Regions from separate parts of the Weizmannia sp. FSL W8-1119 genome, predicted to be linked through region 1. Evidence: predicted binding sites of a transcription regulator. Region 1 holds the regulator's gene; each other region holds the start of a gene.
What was found. The regulator LexA, encoded in region 1, represses DNA repair genes until DNA is damaged. The targets are predictions, from matches to a motif close to CGAACATATGTTCG.
Positions count from the first base shown of each region.

Region 2: a site for LexA is predicted at 2,166-2,179, ahead of NSQ19_RS08055 (DNA polymerase IV). Genes of this name have one in related genera too.
Region 3: a site for LexA is predicted at 1,882-1,895, ahead of recA (recombinase RecA). Genes of this name have one in related genera too.

Region 1 is NZ_JBBOZL010000001.1:1,532,545-1,535,923, forward strand. Features, by position in the region: gene tkt (transketolase) at 1-56, opposite strand, end outside; gene NSQ19_RS07405 (DUF896 domain-containing protein) at 174-407, opposite strand; gene NSQ19_RS07410 (YneB family resolvase-like protein) at 499-1,152, opposite strand; gene yneA (cell division suppressor protein YneA) at 1,149-1,487, opposite strand; gene lexA (transcriptional repressor LexA) at 1,694-2,314, shown strand; gene glnA (type I glutamate--ammonia ligase) at 2,533-3,379, opposite strand, start outside.
Region 2 is NZ_JBBOZL010000001.1:1,651,438-1,654,816, reverse strand. Features, by position in the region: gene proC (pyrroline-5-carboxylate reductase) at 1-814, opposite strand, end outside; gene NSQ19_RS08060 (SDR family NAD(P)-dependent oxidoreductase) at 1,305-2,102, shown strand; gene NSQ19_RS08055 (DNA polymerase IV) at 2,254-3,379, shown strand, end outside.
Region 3 is NZ_JBBOZL010000001.1:1,250,878-1,254,256, reverse strand. Features, by position in the region: gene rny (ribonuclease Y) at 1-245, opposite strand, end outside; gene recA (recombinase RecA) at 720-1,787, opposite strand; gene NSQ19_RS05975 (competence/damage-inducible protein A) at 2,056-3,288, opposite strand.

The DNA.
Region 1 (3,379 bases):
TCAATGGACAAAGTCCGGATTGTTGTGACTGCCAGTTCGTCCGTTTTATCAAACATCTGCTAACATCCTTTCTTCATGGGTTACAATTTTATATTAAGGCAAGTGAAACCCATAACACAACTCTTTTACCATTTTGTATGGATTTTGTAAGAAAGAAGCAGGATGGCGCCCCTTTAGTGCAGCTTTCTTTTTGTTTGGATTTGCTTTATTTTTTCCGGGGTAACGTCCTGGCCTTCGGGGTCAAGCACACGGACATTTTCAATCGTTTTTCTGAATGAAGAGCGGAACGCCTGCAAATACTCGCTTCGCAACTTTGACTGTTCTTTTGCTTCCTCACCTGTCAGGCCGCCGGTTTTCGCTTTTTTCGCCAATTCGTTTATTCTTGCCATTTTTTCCTTTGAAAGCATATTTTCTCTCCTTTAATCCGTGATTGATGCCATCTTACTAAAATATAGGCCCGCCTGCAAAGAAAGCGCACCGGCGAAACCGGTTTTTGTACTATTGATCATGCCCCGTTTCCTCCATATATTCCCTGTAACGCCGGTGGACGGTTGCTTTTGAAACTTGATAGCCAAAACCGCGCATTGTCGCAGCAATCTCCTGAAAAGTCAGGCCGTTGTCCCGCAGGCGGATAATTTCTTCAACCGGCACTTCCTTCCTCTCCCTGCCGTCCGGATTCCGCTTTCCTTTTAAATTTTTCTCCGGGCGGTAGCCGTTTCTGACAGCGCGTTCCATCCCCCTTTTGATTTTTAAGTTATGCAGCTTTCGCTGGTACTCTTCAACCATGCTGACAATTTTCAACACCATTGAATCGGATTCCGAAAGTTCGAGTTCACCGTTTTGTGCATAACAATATACTTTGACCCCTTTTTTATATAAAAAATGGAGCAGTGCAATTTTTGCATTTCCTCTTCCAATCCGTGTTTCATCCTGCACCAGTACGGCGTCAACCTTTTCATTTCCAATGATATCAAGAAGTTCAAGGATGCCGGGCCTGTCCAGGTCGTAGCCGCTTGCCCGGTCGCAGATCACCCCGGCCACTTGAAAACCGCGGGAATCCGAAAGCTTCTCCAGCTCTTCCCGCTGCCTCGCCAAAGAAGTTTCCTGGCTTTCTTTTTCCGTGCTTACTCTGCAATATAAAACAACTTTCATTTTTTCGTCTCCCATTGTGATTTCATCGCAAGTTCCCTTTTATCATCCCTGATTTCATTTTTTTCTACCGGAATGACAATTTTTTCGCCGGCTTTGATCATGTTGCCGTTAATCCCATTATGGCGCTCAACCCAGCTGATAAATGCTTCCCTCGACATTTTGCCCTGTTCTGCATACTGACCGGCGATATTCCAAAGCGTCTCGCCCTCTGTAACGCTGATTTTGATATAGTGTGGGGATGGATCCCGCAGACTTCCAATCATGAAAAATCCGAAAACAAGCGCAACCCCTGCTAAAATCATAACATAGTTATACTTTTTCCATAATCGTGACATCTCCATCTTCCTCCCGCGAATATTCGTTCGTCCAATCACCAGTTCTATTATAAAACGAACGCCTGTTTTTCGTCAACATTTTTTCGAACTTACGTTTGTTTTATCTTCTGCAATGTGATATAATAATAGCAAATAATGGCATTCCTCCCGTTTGCGTCCCCGTACGCAGCGCGGGTGCCAAACAAAACTGCGACGAGGTGGAAATAATGGCAAAACTATCAAAACGGCAACAGGCGATACTTGATTTCATCAAGCATGAAGTCAAAACAAAAGGCTATCCCCCTTCCGTGCGGGAAATCGGCCAGGCAGTCGGGCTTGCTTCCAGTTCAACTGTCCATGGCCATCTCGCAAGGCTTGAAAGCAAAGGGCTGATCAGGCGCGACCCTACAAAGCCGAGAGCGATTGAAATTTTGGACCATGATGAAGAAATACCGGCCCAAAATGTTGTCAATGTGCCTGTTGTCGGAAAAGTAACAGCAGGCATACCGATTACCGCTGTAGAAAATATTGAAGAGTATTTTCCGCTTCCGGAACATCTTGTCCCGTCTGACGAGTCCGTCTACATGCTGGAAATTGAAGGGGACAGCATGGTGGATGCCGGGATTTTAAACGGCGATTATGTGATTGTCCGCTCCCAGCAGACGGCAAACAACGGAGATATCGTGGTCGCTATGACAGATGAAAATGAAGCGACAGTAAAAAGATTTTTCAAGGAAAAAGACTACTTCCGGCTGCAACCTGAAAACCAGACAATGGAACCGATCATATTGAAAAACGTCACCATTCTCGGCGTTGTCATCGGGCTGTACAGGCAAATGGTGCACTGATCAAAAAGAAGCAGTTTCGGCTGCTTCTTTTTTAATAGAGCATATGCGAGTTTGATGGCAAAAATGCCTGTGACACTTGAGGATTTCTGGGCTTCCAATCTATTTTCGAAGGAAAAATCGGGGCAATTAATGGGCATTTTGTTTTTCTGGGCGTTCGACGCAAAAATGCCCGATAAACAAAAACCCCTCAAAGCCTTACGCTTCAAGGGGTTTCTTGCTTAATACATTTCGATATACTGGTCGCGTTCCCATTGGTGGACTTGTGTGCGGAACATATCCCATTCAATTTCCTTAGCTTCAAGGAAGTGTTCGAGAATGTGATCGCCAAGGGCGTCTACCATTACATCATCCGATTTTAAGTTTTCCAGCGCCTGCAGCAGTGTGCCCGGGAGGTCGACAATGCCGGCTTCTTCTCTTTCTTCTTTCGTCATGACATAGATGTTGCGGTCGACCGGTTCCGGCGCCTGCAATTTGTTCGCGATGCCGTCAAGCCCTGCTTTTAACAGGACGGCGAGCGCGAGATACGGATTGGCAGACGGGTCAACGCTGCGCACCTCAACGCGCGTGCTTAAACCGCGGGAAGCCGGAATCCGCATGAGCGGGCTGCGGTTGCGAGCGGACCAGGCAACATAACAAGGCGCTTCATAACCCGGCACAAGCCGTTTATAGGAGTTCACCGTCGGATTCGTGACAGCCGTAAAGTTCGGCGCATGCTTTATGATGCCGGCAATGAACTGGTATGCCGTATCGCTCAGCTGCAGTTCTGCATCGTTCGGGTCATAGAATGCATTTTCTTTTCCTTTAAAAAGCGAAAGATTGGTGTGCATCCCGGAACCGTTCACGCCAAACAACGGTTTCGGCATAAACGTCGCATGCAGGCCATGTTTGCGTGCAATTGTCTTGACCACCAGTTTAAAGGTCTGGATATTGTCGCATGCCCTGACTGCATCCGCATATTTAAAATCAATTTCGTGCTGGCCGGGTGCAACTTCATGGTGGGACGCTTCAATTTCAAAGCCCATTTCCTCGAGTTCCAATACGATGTCGCGCCGGCAGTTTTCGCCA
Region 2 (3,379 bases), 120 kb from region 1:
TTTCTTCTTCTGCGTTCGACAATTCATTTGCCCGCTTTGCTGCTGCTTTTACACAGTCAATGAAAGCTTGTTTGACCTCGCGTTCGTCAAGGACGCGGATCGCGGCTTCGGTGGTGCCGTTCGGGCTTGTGACGGCTTTTCGGAGCGCTTCCGGCGGTTCGGCTGAAGTTTTCAGCATTTCTGCTGCGCCGATGATCGTCTGGAGGATGAATTGTTTTGCCGTTTGTGCGTCGAGCCCGATTTCTGCAGCTGACTGCTGGAGCGCTTCGGCGATATAATAAATATACGCCGGCCCGCTCCCCGACAGCCCGGTTACGGCATCGAGCTGTTCTTCTTTTACCGCCATGGCCATGCCGACTGTCGAAAAAATGGCAAACGCCCGGTGCCGGTGCTGTTTTGTCGCGGCGGCGTTAAAGGCGATGCCGGTTGCCGACAGCCCGACTTTCGCCGATGTGTTCGGCATCGCGCGCGCAACAGGAATGTGCCGGCCAATCTTGTTTTCGATAAACGGAATCGTGATGCCGGCCGCTACCGATACCAGCAGCGTGTCCGGGGATACGAGCGGCCGGACCGATTCGAGCACATCCGGGGCGTCTTTCGGTTTTACAGCTAAGATGACCGCGTCCGGGCCTTCAAAAAGCTGGTTAAGGCCGTCTGCAGCCCGGATGCCGTATTTCTGTTCCAACGTGCGGAGCCTTTTTTTGTTCGTGCGGTTATGGGCGTGGATGTCCCCAGGTTTTACGATTCTTTTTTCAAGCATGCCGCTGATCATCGCTTCGGCCATGGACCCGGCGCCAATAAATGAGATTTTCATGCAAATACCTCCTTTCAAAGCAAAAACCCCTTCATCCGTAAAGGACGAAAGGGCATGTTCCGCGGTACCACCTTTATTGCAGGAATCCATCCTGCATCTCATTTGGTTAACGGTTTTCATCCGGTTTGGTTTTGCCAAACAGCTCACAGGCAGGTTCGGACGGGCAGCGGATGGCGGAGTCTTCCAGCCTGAGAACCCCGCTCTCTTGCATCATGCCCGGCTTACTGGTCCTGGTCACAGCCGATCGCTTATCAAAATGGTATTACTTATTATGAAGAAAAATCGGGGAGTTGTCAAGGGTGATTCCGCGAATTTTCAGATAAAAAATCCGTGCCCGGCGTGCATGCCGCAATGAACGCCGGACGGGTGTAAGCATGAAAATTAGCCGGCGCCATTTTTCAGAATAGGCATCCATGCCACGGCAAACGGCACCAGCTGAGGAAAAATGGACAAGCACAAATTTTCAGGATAGAAGGGAGAAAATGGCAACATGGCAAATAAACGGATCCGGAAGAAAACGGTCGTGATTACCGGTGCTTCCGGCGGCCTCGGGGAAAAAATCGCCTTTGCCGCCGCCAAAAACGGGGCTAACCTTGTTCTGCTCGCCAGAAGCCTTGACAAACTTGAAAAAATCAAGGCGGAGATCGAAGCAGTTTACCCGGTTTCGTGTCTGGCCGTCCGCTGTGATGTGGCGGAACACGGCAAAATTCCTGCTGTTTTTGAAACGATTTATAACCGCTGCGGCCATATTGATGTGCTCGTGAACAATGCCGGTTTCGGCGTTTTTGATGAAGTGCAGGATATCCGCATGGAGGATGTCAGGGGGATGTTTGATGTCAATGTCATCGGGCTCATTGCCTGCACCAAGGCGGTTGTCCCGCATATGCAAAAAAACCGCGCCGGCCATATTATCAATATTGCTTCCCAGGCGGCCAAAATGGCGACCCCGAAATCAAGCGTCTATGCGGCGAGCAAGTTTGCGGTGCGCGGCTTTACGGATAGCCTCCGCATGGAAATGGCGCGGTTCGGCGTCTATGTGACAGCCGTTCATCCCGGCCCGGTTGCAACCGGTTTTTTCGACATTGCCGACCGGTCCGGCACTTACCGGAAAAATATTGAAAAATGGATGCTGGATCCCGAAAAACTTGCAGAAAAAGTTACAGATACGATGCTTGTAAACCGGCGTGAAATCAATGCGCCAAAATGGATGAATGCATCCGCCGCCATCCATGGGCTTTTCCCCGGGCTTGTGGAAAGGCTCGGACGGCGGGCTTTCTTTAAAAAATAGCAGCCGGTGTGATGCGCGTTTTGGAAAAATATAGCCCCTCTGCCTGAAAAAACAATTGGCGAAAGAACGTATATTCGTTTATAATGAGGAATAGAATAAGAACTATAGTTCGTGTTGGTTGTTCAGTTTCTAAGGTAAGAGGGGTTGAAAGATGAGCCAGCGTGTGATTTTTCTCGTCGATATGCAGTCTTTTTATGCAAGTGTGGAAAAAGCCGATCATCCGGCATACAGGGATAAACCCGTAATTGTATCGGGCGATCCGGCGCGCCGGTCCGGGGTGGTGCTCGCTGCCTGCCCGCTCGCGAAAAAGCGCGGCGTGAAGAATGCGCTCCGCCTGTGGGAAGCGCAGCAGCTCTGCCCGGATGCCGTCATCGTCCGGCCGCGCATGCAGCGCTATCTCGATGTATCGGTGCAGATTTCTTCGATTCTTGCCCGCTATACGGATATGGTTGAACCGTATTCAGTTGACGAGCAGTTCATGGATGTAACGGGCAGCAGGCGGCTGTTCGGGGAGCCGCGCGAGATCGCCGCGCAAATCCAGCGGGACATCATGGAAGAAACCGGCGTGTATGCTCGCTGCGGGATCGGGCCAAACAAAGTGCTGGCGAAAATGGCGTGCGACCATTTTGCAAAGAAAAACAAAACCGGCATTTTTGAACTGGACCATCATCATCTCAAAACGCATTTATGGCCTTTGCCGGTTGGCAGGATGTTCGGTGTCGGCAGCCGGATGGAGCAGCATCTGAAGCGGCTCGGCATTTATACAATCGGCGCGCTTGCCTGCTTTCCGCTTGCCGTTTTAAAAAAACGGTGGGGGATTGGCGGCCAGGTGCTGTGGGAGACGGCAAACGGTATTGATGAGTCGCCCGTCTTGCGGGAATCGCACGCCGGGCAGAAAGCGATCGGGCATGCGATGACACTGCCGCGCGACTACGCCGATTTTGAGCATGAAATCAAAGTCGCCCTTCTTGAACTTTGCGAGGAAGTCTGTTTCCGGGCGCGTACTTCAGGTGTCATGGGCGCTTGTGTTTCGGTCGGCTGCCAGGGGGCGGATGATGCACATCCGTCCGGCTTTCACCGCCAGATGACGCTTGCGGCACCGACAAACGGGACAATGGACGTTTACCGGGCGGCATGCCGGCTGTTTCTTTCGTTTTGGGACAAAAACCCGGTCCGCCGTATCAGCGTCGGGCTGTCGCGCCTGTCGCGGGATACTATCCGGCAGCTTGATCTGTTTGAAAACAGGGAGGGGGAAAGAAAGATCGGGTATGCGGTCG
Region 3 (3,379 bases), 280 kb from region 1:
TTTCTTCGTTCACGCAATTCCCGTTCCATATCCGTACGAAGTTTATGATTTTCATCCTTCGCTTCAAGCAGGGCTTCTTTTTTCAGGCGGTCAGCTTCGCGTTTTGCTTCATCGACGATCTGATCCGCCGCATTTTTCGCCCCTGCAATTTTTGCTTCATAAATTGATCTCCGGATGAAATAGCCAACAACTACACCGACGATAAGGACAAGCAAAAGGGAGATGATCCATATGAGAGACTCCATCAATCTCACCTCCTCTTGCTATGAACTTCTTCCACGTTAAAAAATGTCGGCTGTTACATTAATCCTTAGGTTTACAGTATACAGCGCCTGGCTTAAAAAGTAAAACGTCGATCCCGGGGCAATCCCCTCCGGTGTATAGGCATGAAAACATCATGCGTTTCGTCCCGGTCCGGCTGAAGACAAGGATGTTCTGTCAGCCGTACGCGGAAAAGCTGCCGGATTAAAAACCGGCTCCCTTCCGGAAACTTCCGGGAGGGTTTGCTTTCCGTACAGGAGAAAGTCGTTTTTAGAAAAATAAAATATACATATTAATTTTAAAGGTGGGAATTTTTATTGTCAAGTGAAGCGGAAAGATTGCCATCGTAATTTGTGTTGATCCCTTTCAGCCATGCAGCTTTTGCGGCGCAAAAAAGCCCGGTGGAAAAGGACGGCAAAAAGCGCCTGGATGCGGTCAGCATTTCAGGCGCTTATAGGTTACTCCAAATTCAATTCTTCCTGTCCTTCCACAGCTTCCTTTTCATCTGCAGCATTTTCGGTTTCATGGGAACCGGCATCTTCCGCCAGGTCGTAATGTTCCCGGATTTTTGCGGCAATCTCGTTTTTCAAATCCGCATTTTCCTTTAAAAACTGTTTCGCATTTTCACGCCCCTGGCCGAGCCGCTCGCCGTTATAAGCATACCAGGCCCCGCTTTTTTGGATGATGTCAAGGTCGCTTCCCATATCGACGATCTCGCCTTCTTTTGAGATCCCTTCTCCGTACATAATATCCACTTCTGCCGTTTTAAACGGAGGCGCTACTTTGTTTTTGACAACCTTGATTTTCGTTTTGTTGCCGACAATGTCGCTCCCTTGTTTGATCTGTTCGGCACGGCGCACTTCAAGGCGTACGGACGAGTAAAACTTGAGCGCGCGTCCGCCCGGTGTGACTTCAGGATTGCCGAACATCACGCCGACTTTTTCCCGGATTTGGTTAATGAAAATCGCAATCGTGTTTGATTTGTTGATCGCACCCGATAATTTCCGCAGCGCCTGGGACATTAGCCGTGCCTGGAGGCCGACATGGGAATCGCCCATTTCTCCTTCAATTTCCGCTCGCGGCACAAGCGCAGCAACAGAGTCAACGACAATAATGTCCACTGCGCCGCTGCGGACGAGCGCTTCTGCAATTTCCAGCGCCTGTTCGCCCGTATCCGGCTGGGACAGGAGCAGTTCATCAATGTTGACACCGAGCTTTTGGGCATAAACCGGGTCAAGTGCGTGTTCCGCATCAATAAAGGCAGCCTGTCCGCCCTGTGCCTGGACTTCCGCAATCGCATGCAGGGCAACCGTTGTTTTACCGGAACTTTCAGGGCCGTATATTTCAATGACGCGGCCGCGTGGGTAGCCGCCGACACCAAGGGCAATATCAAGCGCAAGCGAACCGGTCGGGATCGTGGAGACAACCCGGTCGGTCTGCTCGCCCAGCCGCATAATGGAACCCTTGCCAAATTGCTTTTCTATTTGTTTCAGAGCCTGGTCTAAGGCTTGTTGACGATCATTCACAAAATTTCCTCCTTTTATTCATCACGGACTCTTGAAAGCAATAAATCTATATCTATACTATACCCGTTTTTTCCGTGTTTGCCAAGCAAAATGTCGAACGCCTATTCGTCTCTTTTTTGCAAAAATCCGGCAAAAAAATGGGGTTTTTCCCCTGCAAAAATGGAAATTTCCCCGGCAAAAAGGGCCGAAAATTGAATTTTTGGCAAACAAATTTTTTCCGTAAAAAGGCCGCTTCCGCCATTTGCAATGAGCAGAAGCGGCTTTCGGACTAAAGCAGTTTCAGCAAATGCCAGCAGCCGTATTTCACCGATCTCGTGCGGACGTTGTTCCGGGATCCGGAAAGTTCCAACAGATAGGCGGCCGTTTCTTTCCCTTTTATGGCAATGCCGATCCACACGGTTCCCGGCGGATGGCCTTCAAGGGAGTCCGGGCCGGCCACACCTGTAAAACTGATGCCAATGTCGGCATCCATGATGCTGCGGATATTTTCCGCCAGTTCTTTTGCACACTGGCTGCTGACGGCGCCGTACTTGTCAAGTGTTTCTTTTTTCACTTTGGCAAGCTTCATCTTCGCTTCGTTCGAATAGACAACAACGCCGCCTTTCAGCATCGTGCTGACACCCTGGATGGACGCCATTTCCGCTGCAAATTTGCCGGCAGTCAGGCTTTCCGCGCAGGCCAGCGTCAGCTGTTTTTCTGAAAGTTTTTCAATCAGGGCCTCCATTAACGTCGTATCGTTATAACCGTAAAAATACGATCCGGCAATTTGCAGAATCTCTTTTTCCACTTGATCGATCATTTGGTTCGCCGTTGCCACCGACTGGTGTTTCGCCGTAATCCTGAGTGTCACTTCCCCTTCTTTCGCAAGCGGAGCAACAGTCGGATTGCTCTGGGTTTCCAATATTTGGCGGATTTCTGTTTCCAGTTGGGATTCGCCGATCCCGAAGAAACGGAGAACGCGCGATTCGATTTTTTCGATCGTTTCCAGTTCATCCTGGATCGCGGGACTGGCATAATGGATAAACATCGGTTCCAGTTCATGCGGCGGGCCGGGGAGCAGCATGTAATAGTGGTTTCGGCTTTTGGCCAGCATGCCCGGCGCCATGCCGTGGTCATTCGGAAACACTTTCGAGCCTTCAATGACAAGCGCCTGCTTTTTGTTGTTTTCCGTCATTTTTCGTTTTGTACGGATAAAAAACTGTTCGATGGAACGCATGGCATCTTCGTCTGTGACCAGTTTTTTTCCGATATGCGATGCAATCGTTTCTTTTGTTAAATCATCCTTTGTCGGACCGAGCCCGCCAGTAAAAATCAATAAATCGGCGCGGCCCTCCGCTGTACGGATTGCCGCTTCGAGCCGCTCTGCGTTATCGCCGACAACGGTCTGATAGTACACATCCACGCCGATTTCCGCCAATTGCGCAGCAATAAATGTGGCGTTTGTATTGGTGATCTGGCCAAGCAAAAGTTCCGAACCGACTGCAATTATTTCGGCATTCACTTTCCATTCCTCCCTCTCTTTTAAAGCAAAAAACGAACACATGGCGGCACCAATCCAGAAGACCCGAAATCCGCCCCGCAATGCCGCCTTT